DNA from 3 places in the Azospira sp. MPR-E4 genome. Region 3 is predicted to be linked to each of the others. Evidence: predicted binding sites of a transcription regulator. Region 3 holds the regulator's gene; each other region holds the start of a gene.
What was found. Region 3 encodes HrcA, which represses chaperone genes, less so after heat shock. Its sites were predicted from a motif close to TNTTAGCACTCNNNGNCNNNGAGTGCTAANA; they were not measured.

Region 1: rpoH (RNA polymerase sigma factor RpoH) is a predicted target of HrcA. The motif match lies at 2,910-2,940, and genes of this name have one in related genera.
Region 2: AC1RTA_RS04490 (co-chaperone GroES) is a predicted target of HrcA. The motif match lies at 2,710-2,740, and genes of this name have one in related genera.

The regions. Positions count from the first base shown of each region.
Region 1 is NZ_JBXAST010000013.1:45,373-50,091, forward strand. Features, by position in the region: gene AC1RTA_RS06335 (methyl-accepting chemotaxis protein) at 1-767, opposite strand, end outside; gene ilvD (dihydroxy-acid dehydratase) at 918-2,777, shown strand; gene rpoH (RNA polymerase sigma factor RpoH) at 2,973-3,830, shown strand; gene AC1RTA_RS06350 (SCO family protein) at 3,964-4,548, opposite strand; gene AC1RTA_RS06355 (glutathione peroxidase) at 4,545-4,719, opposite strand, start outside.
Region 2 is NZ_JBXAST010000008.1:74,592-79,310, forward strand. Features, by position in the region: gene AC1RTA_RS04465 (DUF485 domain-containing protein) at 1-52, opposite strand, end outside; gene AC1RTA_RS04470 (hypothetical protein) at 496-711, opposite strand; gene AC1RTA_RS04475 (OmpA family protein) at 763-1,239, opposite strand; gene AC1RTA_RS04480 (ParD-like family protein) at 1,476-1,706, shown strand; gene map (type I methionyl aminopeptidase) at 1,703-2,527, shown strand; gene AC1RTA_RS04490 (co-chaperone GroES) at 2,823-3,113, shown strand; gene groL (chaperonin GroEL) at 3,156-4,719, shown strand, end outside.
Region 3 is NZ_JBXAST010000053.1:10,508-15,226, reverse strand. Features, by position in the region: gene trxC (thioredoxin TrxC) at 1-329, opposite strand, end outside; gene hemH (ferrochelatase) at 391-1,494, opposite strand; gene hrcA (heat-inducible transcriptional repressor HrcA) at 1,494-2,522, opposite strand; gene AC1RTA_RS13470 (NAD kinase) at 2,651-3,529, shown strand; gene recN (DNA repair protein RecN) at 3,533-4,719, shown strand, end outside.

The DNA of each region.
Region 1 (4,719 bases), on a different contig from region 3:
CGCACCGAAGCGGTTAGGTGGTTCACCGACTGGGCCGTTTCGCCGATTTCATCGTGGCCATGGGCATCGAGCTGGCGGGTAAAGTCGGCGCTCTGTTCGATGCCCAGCACTTCCTCGCGGATTTTCTGCAGGGGCCGGACGATGGAACCGTAGAGCCAGAAAGCCAGCACCGCACCGAGGGCCAGGGCCACCAGATTGATGCCGATGATCCACATCTGGCCGACCCGGGAAATGGTGCGGGCCTCCTGCTGGGCCTTTTCGGCGCCCTTCACGGTGTAGTCCACGATGGCGTCGATGGTGGGCCGCAGGGCGCGGATGGCCTTGCGCGAATCGCCCTCGAAATAGGCGATGCTCTCATCCCGCCGCCCTTCCCGGGCCAGGGCCACCATCCGCTCGTGGGTCGCCAGGTAGGCCTCCAGCTTTTCCCGGTAGGCGGCATAGAGGGCTTTTTCTTCGTCGCCATGGATCAGGGACTGGAATGCCTGGTCAAACTTGCGCAAGGCCTCGAGATTCTGGTTGCCGCGCTTTACCGCGTCGTCGATTTCCGCACTGTTGCGGGCGATCAGCAGCTGGGTCTCCCGGTTGCGGAAGTCCAGGGACTCGGCATTGATGCCGGAAGCGGCCCGGATGCTGGGCTGCCAGACATCGGATATCTCGGCCAGGGACTGCTCCAGCCGGTCAAAACGATTCAGGCCGACCACCCCGACCAGGGTGATCAGGACCTGCATGGCGACAAGGGAGAACACCAGTTTTCGGGAAATGCGCATGGCTTTTAACTCCGTCTTTTGCAGCAAAAACCGTGGAACGCCGCCGTTTTCGTCAAGCGGGCATCCGATCATAACATGCTAGTATTTAGGCCCTGATTTTCAGCCGCCCGGACCGGTTCCGGGCAGCCTACGTTGTCTGGAGACCCGACTATGCCCGCCTATCGTTCCCGCACCTCCACCCACGGCCGCAACATGGCCGGCGCCCGCGCCCTGTGGCGCGCCACCGGCATGAAGGACGGCGATTTCGGCAAGCCCATCATTGCCGTGGTGAACTCCTTCACCCAGTTCGTGCCCGGCCACGTGCACCTGAAGGACCTGGGCCAGCTGGTGGCCCGGGAGATCGAGGCGGCCGGCGGCATCGCCAAGGAATTCAACACCATCGCCATCGACGACGGCATCGCCATGGGCCACGACGGCATGCTCTACAGCCTGCCCTCCCGGGACCTGATCGCCGACTCCGTGGAATACATGGTGAACGCCCACTGTGCCGACGCCATGGTGTGCATCTCCAACTGCGACAAGATCACCCCGGGCATGCTGATGGCCGCCATGCGGGTCAACATCCCCACCATCTTCGTCTCCGGCGGCCCCATGGAAGCCGGCAAGGTGAAGTGGGAAGGCAAGACCATCGCCGTCGATCTAATCGACGCCATGATCAAGGCCGGCGACAGCAACTGTTCCGACGCGGAAGTCGAGGAGTTCGAGCGCTCCGCCTGCCCCACCTGCGGCTCCTGTTCCGGCATGTTCACCGCCAACTCCATGAACTGCCTGACCGAAGCCCTGGGTCTGTCCCTGCCCGGTAACGGCACCCTGGTGGCCACCCACGCCGACCGCAAGGGCCTCTTCCTCGAAGCCGGCCGCCGCATCGTGCGTCTGGCCCAGCGCTGGTACGAAGAGAACGACGCCTCCGTGCTGCCCCGCTCCATCGCCAACCAGAAGGCCTTCGAGAACGCCTTCGCCCTGGACGTGGCCATGGGCGGTTCCACCAACACCGTGCTGCACCTCCTGGCCACCGCCCAGGAAGCCGGCGTCACCTTCACCATGGCCGACATCGACGCCATCTCCCGCAAGGTGCCCTGCTTGTGCAAGGTGGCCCCGGCCACCCAGGACTACCACATCGAGGACGTGCATCGGGCCGGCGGCATCATGGCCATCCTGGGCGAACTGTCCCGCGGCGGCCTGATCCATCGCGACACTCCCACCGTGCACTGCCACACCCTGGGCGAAGCCATCGACACCTACGACGTGCAGCGCGCCGGCTCCCAGCGCACCCTGGAATTCTTCCGCGCCGCCCCCGGCGGCATCCCCACCCAGACCGCCTTCAGCCAGGACCGCCGCTACACCGAGCTGGACCAGGACCGCAGCAACGGCTGCATCCGCAACGTGGCCCACGCCTACAGCAAGGAAGGCGGCCTGGCCGTCCTGCACGGCAACATTGCCCTCGACGGCTGCATCGTGAAGACCGCCGGTGTCGATGAATCCATCTGGAAATTCACCGGCAAGGCCAAAGTCTATGAGAGCCAGGATTCCGCCGTCACCGCCATCCTGGGCGGCGAAGTGGTGGCCGGCGACGTGGTGGTGATCCGCTACGAAGGCCCCAAGGGCGGCCCCGGCATGCAGGAAATGCTCTACCCCACCAGCTATCTCAAGTCCCGCGGCCTGGGCAAGGAATGCGCCCTGCTCACCGACGGCCGCTTCTCCGGCGGCACCTCCGGCCTCTCCATCGGCCACGCTTCCCCGGAAGCGGCCGAGGGCGGCGCCATCGGCCTGGTGCGCACCGGCGACACCATCGAGATCGACATCCCCGGCCGCCGCATCCATCTGGCGGTCTCCGATGCCGAGCTGGAAAAGCGCCGCGCCGAGGAAAACGCCAAGGGTGACAAGGCCTGGAAGCCCACGGAAGAACGGGGCCGCGTCGTTTCCAAGGCCCTGCAGGCCTACGCCCTGATGGCCACCTCCGCCGACAAGGGCGCCGTGCGCGACCTGGGCCAGCTGACCAAGTCCAAGTAAGCCCGCCCACAGCGAGGCCACCGGAACCCGGCCCCAGGCACATGCCCGGGGCCGGGTTTTTCTTTGCCGGGCCCAGGCCGGCAAGACGCCCAACATGTTGATTCTTATAATGGATGGCTGAACTTTTCGCCCTGTTAGCACTCTACTGACGTGAGTGCTAAACTGTGCACAAGAAGTTCAAGGAGGACCCACCCTATGACCCAAGCTTTGACCCTGTCTCATGGCCTGCCCTCTGCGGTAGGCAACCTGGATGCCTACATCCAGGCGGCTCGGCGCTTCCCGATGCTGAGCGAGGCTGAGGAATTCGCCCTGGCCCGCCGTCTCCGCGAGGAAGACGACGTGGATGCTGCACGTCAATTGGTGCTCTCCCATCTGCGTCTGGTCATCGCCATCGCCCGGGGTTACCTGGGTTACGGCCTGCCCCATGCGGACCTGATCCAGGAAGGCAACATCGGCCTGATGAAGGCGGTGAAGCGCTTCGACCCCAGCCGCGGCGTGCGTCTGGTGTCTTTCGCCATGCACTGGATCAAGGCTGAAATCCACGAATACATCCTGAAGAACTGGCGCCTGGTCAAAGTGGCCACCACCAAGGCCCAGCGCAAGCTGTTCTTCAACCTGCGCAGCCTCAAGGCCAGCAGCGACACCCTGACCCCGGCCGAAGTGGACGAGATCGCCTACAAGCTGGGGGTCAAGGCCGAGGAAGTGGTGGAAATGGAAACCCGCATGGGTGGCCGCGACCTGGCCCTGGACGGCTCGCCGGATGACGAGGACGACAACCGGGTGGCGCCCATCGCCTACCTGGCCGACAGCGCCGCCGAGCCGACCCAGGTGCTGGAAGCCCGGGAATACGACCGGCTGCAGAGCGACGGCCTGCAACAGGCCCTGGCCGGCCTGGACGAGCGCAGCCGGCGCATTGTCGAAGCCCGCTGGCTGGACGAGGAAAACCCGGCCACCCTGCACGACCTGGCAGCCGAATTCGGCGTTTCCGCCGAGCGCATCCGCCAGATCGAGGTCAAGGCCCTGCAGAAGATGAAGGGCCTGCTGGCAGCCTGAACCGCCCGGCATCCCGCGGCAAACAGGCCGGCTCCCGTCAGGGGCCGGCCTTTTTCTTTGCCCGATCCTTGCCCGATCCTTGCCCGATCCTTGCCCGATCCTTGCCCGATCCTTTGCCCGATCCGGCGCCGGCTCAGTCCTCACGCAGCAACCGGCGCAGGTCCGCCACCACGGCGGGCACCTGGGCGTTATCCGGAATGAGGAGCCGCAGCCGTCCCCGGGGATCGTAGACGTAGGCGCCGGCCGTGTGATCCAGGGTGTAGCCCAGGCCGCCGCCCACCTCCTGGCGCACCGCGGTGATGCGGAACTCGGCCACGGTCCGGGCCAGGGTTTCCCGGTCACCCCACAGGCCGAGGAAGGACGGGTCGAACCAGGTGACGTACTCGCCCAGGCGGGCCGGGCTGTCCCGCTCCGGGTCCAGGGTGACGAACAGCACCTGCAGCCGCTGCCGCTCCTCCCCCAGGGCCTCCCGCACCGCGGCAAAGCGGGCCAGGGCGGTGGGGCAGATATCGGGGCAGGAGGTGTAGCCGAAGAAGAGGATCACCACCCGGCCGCGGAAGTCCGCCAGACGCCGGGGCTGGCCGCCCTGGTCCGCCAGGGGGCGCGGGAACTCGGCGGCGAAGGTGGCACCGCTGAGATCGGTATGGTGAAAGGGCTGGGGCGGCGAGCAGGCCGTCAGGCCCCAGCACAGCGCCACCCAGAGGAGGAGGTGCTTCACGGCAGCGCCAGCCGGACCTCGATGGCCCGGGCCAGGGCTTCCGGCTTGGTCATGGGCCCATAGCGCCCCACCGCCCGGCCCTGCCGGTCCACCAGGAACTTGGTGAAATTCCACTTGATCGCGGCCGTGCCGAGCCAGCCGGGCTGCGCCTGCTTGAGCCAGCGGAAGAGC
Region 2 (4,719 bases), on a different contig from region 3:
CGTGGAATTTCGGGTTTGCCCGAATCCGCTTGGTCAGCTCTTGTTGACTCATTTGTCTCCTCCTAAAAAACCTCCGGGCCAATCGAAGGACTGGCCATGGAGCCGAACTATGTCCCCGAAGACTTACAGTTCCCTTACTCCAATGAGAACTTTTTGCGTCAGGACGGAAGAATTTCGAGTCTCGGTAAGTGAATGATTTAATGGAAAAACGATTTGTGCGCTGCGTCAATTTTTCTTGGCGGTTATGCCGTTGCAATGGGGTGTTTTATGTCGACTGGTGCAATCGATTTATCAATGCGTAAATTGCGGAAGCGCTGTTTTGATTCGGTTTTTGGGCTTGGCAGCCCAGGTGGCCGCGTCCGCGATTAACCGCGGACGGGGAGGGTGAGGGGGTGGTGCAAATGCGGAAAGAACGGCGCCGGCATTGGTCTGGCGGGTGTCCGTCAGGGGGGTGACGGACGTTCCGGAGCGGTGCCGCTGTGAAAAATATTTTTTTCAGGCGAGGAAGTTCTGCCGTTCCTTGAACAGCTTGCGGGCGTCGGCGTGGGCCTGCTCCAGGTTGCGCAGGGCCGGATCGTCGTCGTGGGGGCAGAAGTACTCCTTGTCCTGGGCGGCCATGACCAGGGCGATGGCCGCCTCGTCCTCCAGGTCGTACTTCTCGGTAATCAGGGTGGTGACTTCGTCCAGATACTCTTCGTAGGTCATGGGCATGGCGGAATTCCAGGGAGGGGGGCGGGCCGGCGGCATGGCCGCCAAAGGGGGTCAGGGCTGCAGCACCAGTTCGACACGGCGCCAGGAACTGCGGCAGGCTTCGCTGTCGCAGGCCGGCGCCAGTTCCCTGCCCCGGGCGCGGATGAGTATCTGGGTGCCGCGGACGCCACGGCGTACCAGGGCGGCTTCCACCAGGGAGGCCCATTTCTCCGACAGGGCCAGGCAGTACTCCTTGCTGCCCAGGTGGTCCGTGTGGGCACGCAGCACCAGGCGCCGCAGCCGGTCGGCCCGCAGCTCCTCGGCCATCTGGTCGAGCAGGGGCGCCGCCGCCGGCGGCACCTCGGCATCGCCGGGGGAGAAATAGACGCTGGGGGCCTGGGGCGTGGCCACCACTTCGGCCGGGGGCGGCACGCTGGGCCGGGCCGGGGCCGGCGGCCGCGGCGCGCTGACGACGGTGGGGGCAGTGGGCGCGGCGCAGGCCGCAAGACAGGCGGCGAGGCAAAGCAGGGTCAGGCGAATGGGCTGCATCGGAATCTGGCGGGGCCGCCGCCGGGCCGTTGTCCGCCACCGGCAAGGGGCGCATGGCTGTCCGGGGCCCCGCAGCGGGACTGGGAAGCCTGCCATTATAGGGGCGGCCCCGGCCCGGGGGCGAGTCCGGGAATCGCCGCAAAGCCCGGCCCGGACCCGGGGGAACAGGATGGGCCAGAGCACAGATATTTTTGCTAGTATACGATTCGTATATAAATCGTATATTTTGAGGTGTCATGGGAATCGTCAAAATTTCAGAGCAGATGCACGAAAATTTGCGTCTCACCAGCGGCGCCTTGAGCCGTTCCATCAACGCGCAAGCGGAACATTGGCTACGTGTGGGGATGCTCGCGGAACTCAACCCGAACCTGGCCTACGCTGATATCTGCCAGTTGCTGATTCAGGCGGAACGGCAGGCTGAAGGCAGTTCTGCCGACAAGGATGCAGCGGTGGCGCAGGCGGCATGAGCGCAGCGCGAGCCGTACCCATCCGGGCGGAGGCCGAAATTGCCATGGCCCGACGCGCCGGAATGTTGGCTGCCGATGTCCTGCGGATGATTGCCGGCCATATCCGGCCGGGAGTTACCACCAATGAGCTGGACCGCTTGTGCCACGAGTACATTGTCCATGTGCAGCAGGCGATTCCTGCCAATGTGGGCTACCACGGCTACCCCAAGACAATTTGCGCCTCGGTAAACCATGTGGTTTGCCACGGCATTCCGTCCGACAAGAAGCTGAAGGACGGGGACATCGTCAACATCGACGTTGCCGTCATCAAGGACGGCTGGTTCGGCGATACGAGCAGGATGTTCCTGGTCGGCAACTCCGGCATCCTGGCCCGGCGCCTGGTGCGCACGACCTATGAAGCCATGCGGGCAGGTATACGGCAGGTCCGTCCGGGGGCCACCCTTGGCGATATCGGCCACGCCATCCAGAGCGTTGCCCAGCGGGAGAACTTCAGCGTCGTTCGCGAATACGGCGGCCACGGCATCGGCACGGTCTACCACGACGACCTGCATGTGCCCCACTACGGCCAGCCCGGTAAGGGGCTGAAACTGGAGCCGGGCATGATCTTCACCATCGAGCCGATGCTCAATGCGGGTGGCGCCGCCATCCGCCATCTGCCTGACGACTGGACGGTCGTGACCAAAGACCGCTCCCTTTCGGCCCAGTGGGAGCACATGGTGCTGGTGACCGAAACCGGTTTCGAGATTTTGACGCCCTGGCCCGATGGCGAGGGGGACTACCCGCCCATCACGCCGGCAGGCGCCGTCCTGCCCCTGTCCTGATCCTGCCATTGGGCTCTGCCGCCTACCGGAGGGGGGATTGATCGGTTCGGTGGGCTGGGTGGATGTTTGTATTTTGGATCAGTTGCTTAGCTTCCTTCCCTCGGCAATTTTCTGTCTCTCGCCATACCTGGGGACAACAATTGTGTCTGGCCACCCTTGAAATCGAAGGGGGGCGCCCCTATTATTAGCACTCGCTCGGGGTGAGTGCTAACAGGCCAGGCCTTCACCACCCCGCCTGACCGGGCCGACAGGCCCCTGAATCCCTGCAATAACTTCGTTACAAGGAGCTATCCCTATGAAAATCCGTCCCTTGCACGACCGTGTGATCGTCAAGCGCGTCGAAGCTGAGCGCACCACCGCTTCCGGTATCGTCATCCCCGATTCCGCCGGTGAGAAGCCCGATCAGGGTGAAGTCCTGGCCGTTGGCCCCGGCAAGCGTGACGATTCCGGCAAGCAGAACGCCCCCGACGTGAAGGTGGGCGACCGCGTCCTGTTCGGCAAGTACGCCGGCCAGACCGTCAAGGTGGACGGCCAGGAACTGCTGGTCATGCGCGAAGAAGACATCATGGGCGTGGTCGAGGCCTAAGCCTCTCCCCCTTTCCCATTCAACAGATTCTGGAGAATTTCAATGGCAGCTAAAGAAGTCAAATTCGGTGATTCCGCCCGCGCCCGCATGGTCGAAGGCATCAACGTCCTGGCCGACGCGGTCAAGGTGACCCTGGGCCCCAAGGGCCGCAACGTGGTGCTGGAGCGCTCCTTCGGCGCCCCCACCGTGACCAAGGACGGTGTGTCCGTGGCCAAGGAAATCGAACTGAAGGACAAGTTCGCCAACATGGGCGCCCAGATGGTCAAGGAAGTCGCTTCCAAGACCTCCGACCTGGCTGGTGACGGCACCACCACCGCCACCGTGCTGGCCCAGGCCATCGTGCGCGAAGGCATGAAGTACGTGGCCGCCGGCATGAACCCGATGGACCTGAAGCGCGGTATCGACAAGGCTGTCGCCGCCACCATCGAAGAGCTGAAGAAGATTTCCAAGCCCTGTGCCACCACCAAGGAAATCGCCCAGGTCGGTTCCATCTCCGCCAACTCCGACGCTGACATCGGCACCATCATCGCCAATGCCATGGAAAAGGTCGGCAAGGAAGGCGTCATCACCGTTGAAGACGGCAAGTCCCTGAACAACGAACTGGACGTCGTCGAAGGCATGCAGTTCGATCGCGGCTATCTGTCCCCCTACTTCATCAACAACCCGGACAAGCAGATTGCCGTCATGGACAATCCCTTCGTCCTGCTGTTCGACAAGAAGATCTCCAACATCCGCGACCTGCTGCCCGTGCTGGAACAAGTCGCCAAGGCCGGCCGTCCCCTGCTGATCATCGCTGAAGACGTGGAAGGCGAAGCCCTGGCCACCCTGGTGGTGAACAACATCCGCGGCATCCTGAAGACCGTGGCCGTCAAGGCTCCCGGCTTCGGTGACCGTCGCAAGGCCATGCTGGAAGACATCGCCATCCTGACCGGTGGCCAGGTGATCTCCGAAGAAGTGGGCCTGACCCTGGAAAAGGCTACCCTGGACGACCTGGGCCAGGCCAAGCGCATCGAAGTGGGCAAGGAAAACACCACCATCATCGACGGCGCCGGTTCCGAAGACGCCATCAAGGCCCGCGTGGCCCAGGTGCGTGCCCAGATCGAAGCCGCCACCTCCGACTACGACCGCGAAAAGCTGCAGGAACGCGTGGCCAAGCTGGCCGGCGGCGTGGCCGTGATCAAGGTGGGTGCTGCCACCGAAGTCGAAATGAAGGAAAAGAAGGCCCGCGTCGAAGACGCCCTGCACGCCACCCGCGCTGCCGTTGAAGAAGGCATCGTCCCCGGCGGCGGCGTTTCCCTGCTGCGCGCCCGCGCCAACCTGGGCAACCTGAAGGGCGACAACCACGACCAGGACGCCGGCATCAAGATCGTGCTGCGCTCCCTGGAACAGCCCCTGCGCGAAATCGTTGCCAACGCTGGCGACGAGCCTTCCGTGGTGGTGAACAAGGTGGTTGAAGGCAAGGGCAACTTCGGCTTCAACGCCGCCACCGGCGAGTACGGCGACATGGTGGAAATGGGCGTGCTGGACCCCACCAAGGTCGAGCGCACCGCTCTGCAGAACGCCGCTTCCGTCGCCGGCCTGATGCTGACCACCGACTGCATGGTGG
Region 3 (4,719 bases):
CCGAAGCGGGCGGCCATGGCCGGTTCGGCTTCCGTATCCAGCTTGAGCAGGCGGTAATGGGGTTCCAGTTGCCGGGCCGCCTGGGCGAAGGCGGGAGCCATCATGCGGCAGGGGCCGCACCAGGGGGCCCAGAAATCCACCAGCAGGGGCAGGTCGGAGCGGCCCAGGTGGGCCTCCAGGGCGGCGCTATTGACTGCCAGGGGCTCGCCGGTGAACAGCGCTGTCTTGCAGCGGCCGCAGGTGGGCTGTTCGGTCAGGCGCTGGGCCGGCAGGCGATTGACGGCCTGGCAGTGGGGGCAGACCAGGTGCAGGGATTCGGGGGCGGCCATGGCGGGCTCCTTGATTAGAGTTGTCTAATATGGAGACGCCGCCCCGGTCTTCAAGAGGGGGTCAGCGGGAGGCGCCCCGGGCCTGGGCCCGCAGGGCGCTTTGCTCCAGGGCCGCCTGGTCCGGGGCTTCCCGGGTGGGCCAGCCTGAAAGGTGCGTCGTGACGATGTCGGCGAGGGCCTCGATCCAGTCCGGCCGCTCGTTGAGGCAGGGGATGTAGCCGTAGGTCTTGCCGCCGGCAGCGAGGAAATCGGCCTTGCCCTCCATGGCGATCTCCTCCAGGGTTTCCAGGCAGTCGGAGGTGAAGCCGGGGCAGATGACGTCCACCCGTTCCACCCCTTCCTTGGCCAGCCGGTGCAGGGTGGGGGCGGTGTAGGGCTGCAGCCATTCGGCCTTGCCGAAGCGGGACTGGAAGCAGATTTCCACCTGCTCCTTGGGCAGGCCCAGGGCTTCGCTGAGCAGGCGGCCGGTCTTCAGGCATTCGCAGTGGTAGGGGTCCCCCAGTTCCAGGGTGCGTTTGGGGACACCGTGGAAGCTCAGCATGAGACGGTAGGAAGGGCCGGGCTGGCCGTTCTCCGCCCAGTACTGGCGCACGCTGGCGGCCAGGGCGGCGATGTAGCCGGGATGGTCGTGGAAATTGCGCACGGCGCGGATTTCCGGCTGGTTGCGGCTCTGCTGCAGCCAGGCGTAGGCCGCATCCAGGGCGGTGGCCGAGGTGCTGCCGGCGTACTGGGGATAGAGGGGCAGCAGCAGGATGCGGGTGCAGTTCTGCTGCTTCAGCCGCTCCAGGGCATCGGCCACGGAGGGCTGGCCGTAGCGCATGGCGTAATCCACCACCAGGCGGTGGCCGGCCTGGCCCAGGGCGCCCTTGAGCAGCTTGGCCTGGCGTTCCGTGTGTACCCGCAGGGGCGAGCCTTCGGGCAGCCAGACGGAGGCGTACTTGGCCGCCGACTTGGCGGGGCGGGTGTTGAGGATGATGCCGTTGAGGATGGGCCACCAGATGAGGCGGGGAATCTCCACCACCCGGGGGTCGGAGAGGAATTCCTTGAGATAGCGGCGCAGGGCCGGCGCCGTGGGGGCGTCGGGGGTGCCCAGGTTGATCAGCAGAACCCCGGTCTGGGGGGCGGTGCCATGCTTGAATTCGGGTTCCGGACGGAAAAAGGGCATCAGGTATTGGCCTGGTAGGTAAGGGCGGAGGAGAGCAGCTTGGCGGTGATGTCTACGATGGGGATGACCCGCTCGTAGGCCATGCGGGTGGGGCCGATGACGCCGACGGAACCCACCACCTGGCCATTCACCTCGTAGGGGGCGGTGACGACGCTGCATTCGTCCAGGGGCGCCAGGCCCGATTCGCCGCCGATATAGATCTGCACACCGTCGGCGTTGTTGGAGATGTCGAGCAGGCGCACCAGGCCGGTCTTCTGTTCGAAGAGGTCGAACAGCTCCCGCAGCCGCTTCATGTTGGAGGAAAGTTCCTCCACTTCCAGCAGGTTCTTCTCGCCGGAGATGACGTACTGGCTGGCGCTGTCGTTCAAGGCCTGGTTGCCGGCCTCCAGGGCCGAGGCCATGAGGATCTTCAGGTCGTCCTGCAACTGCTGGATTTCGCCGGTGAGGCGCTGGCGGATTTGGTCGAAGTCCAGGCCGGCGTAATTGTGGTTCAGGTAATTGGCCGCCGTTGTCAGCTCCGACGGCGAGTAGGGCCGTTCGGTGAGCAGGATGCGGTTCTGCACGTCGCCGTCGGTGGTGACGATGATGAGCAGGATGCGCTTTTCCGAGAGGCCGAGAAACTCGATCTGGCGGATGGTCGGCGTCTTGCGCCGCGGCGTCACGACGATGCCGGCAAACTGGGTCAGTTCCGAGAGCAGGTGGGAGGCGTTGCCGATCAGCTGCTGGGGCTGGGTCTGGATCAGCTGCCCTTCCATCTCGTGGATCTGGTTTTCCTGCAGGGGCTGCACCGCCAGCAGGCTGTCCACGAACAGGCGGTAGCCCCGGGGCGTGGGAATGCGGCCGGCGGAGGTGTGGGGGCTGGCGATGAAACCCTGCTCCTCCAGGTCCGCCATGACGTTGCGGATGGTGGCCGGCGACAGGTCCAGCCCGGAGAAGCGGGAGAGGGCGCGGGAGCCCACCGGTTGGCCTTCGGCGATGTACCGTTCGACCAGGGTCTTGAGCAGGATGCGGGCGCGGTTGTCGAGCATGAATCGATTTTACCGAAAATCGCCGGGGCCGCCAGGAGTTGCATCCGCGCTGTGCCGCCGGGGGCGGGGGGTTTTGTGGTTTAATGCGGGCCATGAAAGGCTCCGGTCACCATTCCCCTTCGCGTCCCATGGCACTTCCCCGCACCATTGCCCTGATTGGCAAATACCACAGCCCGGAAATTGCCGAATCCCTGCGTTCCCTCGGCCAGTATCTGAGCGAGCGGGGCGTCTCGGTGCTGGTGGAGGCCGATACGGCCGCCAATGTGGGGGAAAGCCGCTGGATGACCGGCGATTTCCAGTTCATCGGCGCCCATGCCGACCTGGCCATCGTCCTCGGCGGCGACGGCACCATGCTCAACGCCGCCCGCCACCTGGCCCGCTACAAGGTGCCCCTGGTGGGCGTGAACCAGGGCCGCCTGGGGTTCATGACCGACATTGCCCGCTGCGACATGCTGTCCTGCATGGAAGACCTGCTGGACGGCCGCTTCGTGCCGGAGGAGCGCCTGATCCTGGACGCCGAGGTGATCCGGGACGGCAAGGAAGTCTGCGCCAACCAGGCCCTCAACGACGTGGTGATGGACAAGGGCGCCATCGGCCGCATGATCGAATTCGAGCTGTTCATCGACGGCGAGTTCATCTACAACCTGCGGGCCGACGGCCTCATCATCTCCACTCCCACCGGCTCCACCGCCTACGCCCTCTCGGCCAACGGCCCCATCCTGCACCCGACCCTGGGCGGCATCGCCCTGGTGCCCCTCTGTCCCCATTCCCTGACCAACCGGCCGATCACGGTGTCGGACCGCTGCGAGATCGAGTTGCGGGTGATCCAGTCCGCCGACGCCCGGGTGCACTTTGACGGCCAGGTGGCCTTCGACATCCGTCCCGACGACTGCGTGCGCATGCGCCGCTCCGCCTACAACGTCTGTTTCCTGCACCCGCCCGGCTACAGCTACTTCGCCATGCTGCGTCAGAAGCTCCACTGGAGCAAACGTCCCAAGGGGCCCTGAACCATGCTGCAACGTCTGAACATTCGCGATTTCGTCCTGGTGGACCGGCTGGAGCTGGATTTCCAGGGCGGCTTCGGCGCCCTCACCGGCGAGACCGGCGCCGGCAAGTCCATCCTGGTGGACGCCCTGGCCTTCGTCCTCGGCGAGCGGGCCGACAGCGGCCTGCTGCGGGCCGGGGCCGAGAAGACCGAAGTGGGGGCCGAGTTCGACATCCGTGCCCTGGCCGAACTGAAGTCCTGGCTGGCGGAGAACGACTTCGCCGCTGACGATGACCTGCTGCTGCGTCGCATCCTGGATGCGGGCGGCCGTTCCCGGGCCTACATCAACGGCTCTGCCGCCACCCTGCAGCAACTGCGGCAGGCCGCCGAATGGCTGGTGGACATCCACGGCCAGCACGCCCACCAGTCCCTGTTGCGGGGCGAGGCCCAGCGCCAGCTGCTGGACGCCCATGCCGGCCATGCCGACCTGGCCCGCAGCGTCGGCGAAGCCTGGCGCACCTGGCGCGACGCCCGGGATTCCCTGGACGCGGCGGCCGAAGGCGGCGAAGCCCTGGCCCGGGAGCGGGAACAGCTGGAATGGCAGGTGCGGGAACTGGAGACCCTGGCCTTCTCCGCCGACGAGTGGGAAAGCCTCAACCAGGAACACAAGCGCCTGGCCCATGCCGCCTCCCTGCTGGAAGGGGCCCAGTTTTCCCTGGGCCTGCTGGCCGAAGGCGAGGGGGCCTGCGAAGCCCAGGTGCGTGCCGTGGCCTCCCGTCTCGACGGCCTGGCCGAATATGATCCGGCCCTGAGTGAAGTGGCCCAATTGGTGCAGTCGGCCGAAGCCGAGCTGGCCGAAGCCGTCAGCGCCCTGCGCCGCTACGCCGACCGGGTGGATCTGGACCCGGCCCGCCTGGCTGAGGTGGAACGCCGCCTGGAGGCCGTCATGGGCTGCGCGCGCAAGTTCCGCGCCCTGCCGGAGGAACTGCCTGAACTGCTTTCCCGCTGGCAGCAACGCCTCGCCGAACTGGGCGAGGCGGGCGATCTGGCGGCCCTGCAGGCCAGGGTGGATGCGGCTCGCCAGCAATACGACAAGGATGCGGCCAAGCTCTCCAAGGCCCGGGCCAAGGCGGCCAAGGCCCTGGGCGACGAGGTCAGCCAGGGCATGCAGGAACTGGCCCTGGGCGGCGGCCGTTTCGAAATCGCCCTGGT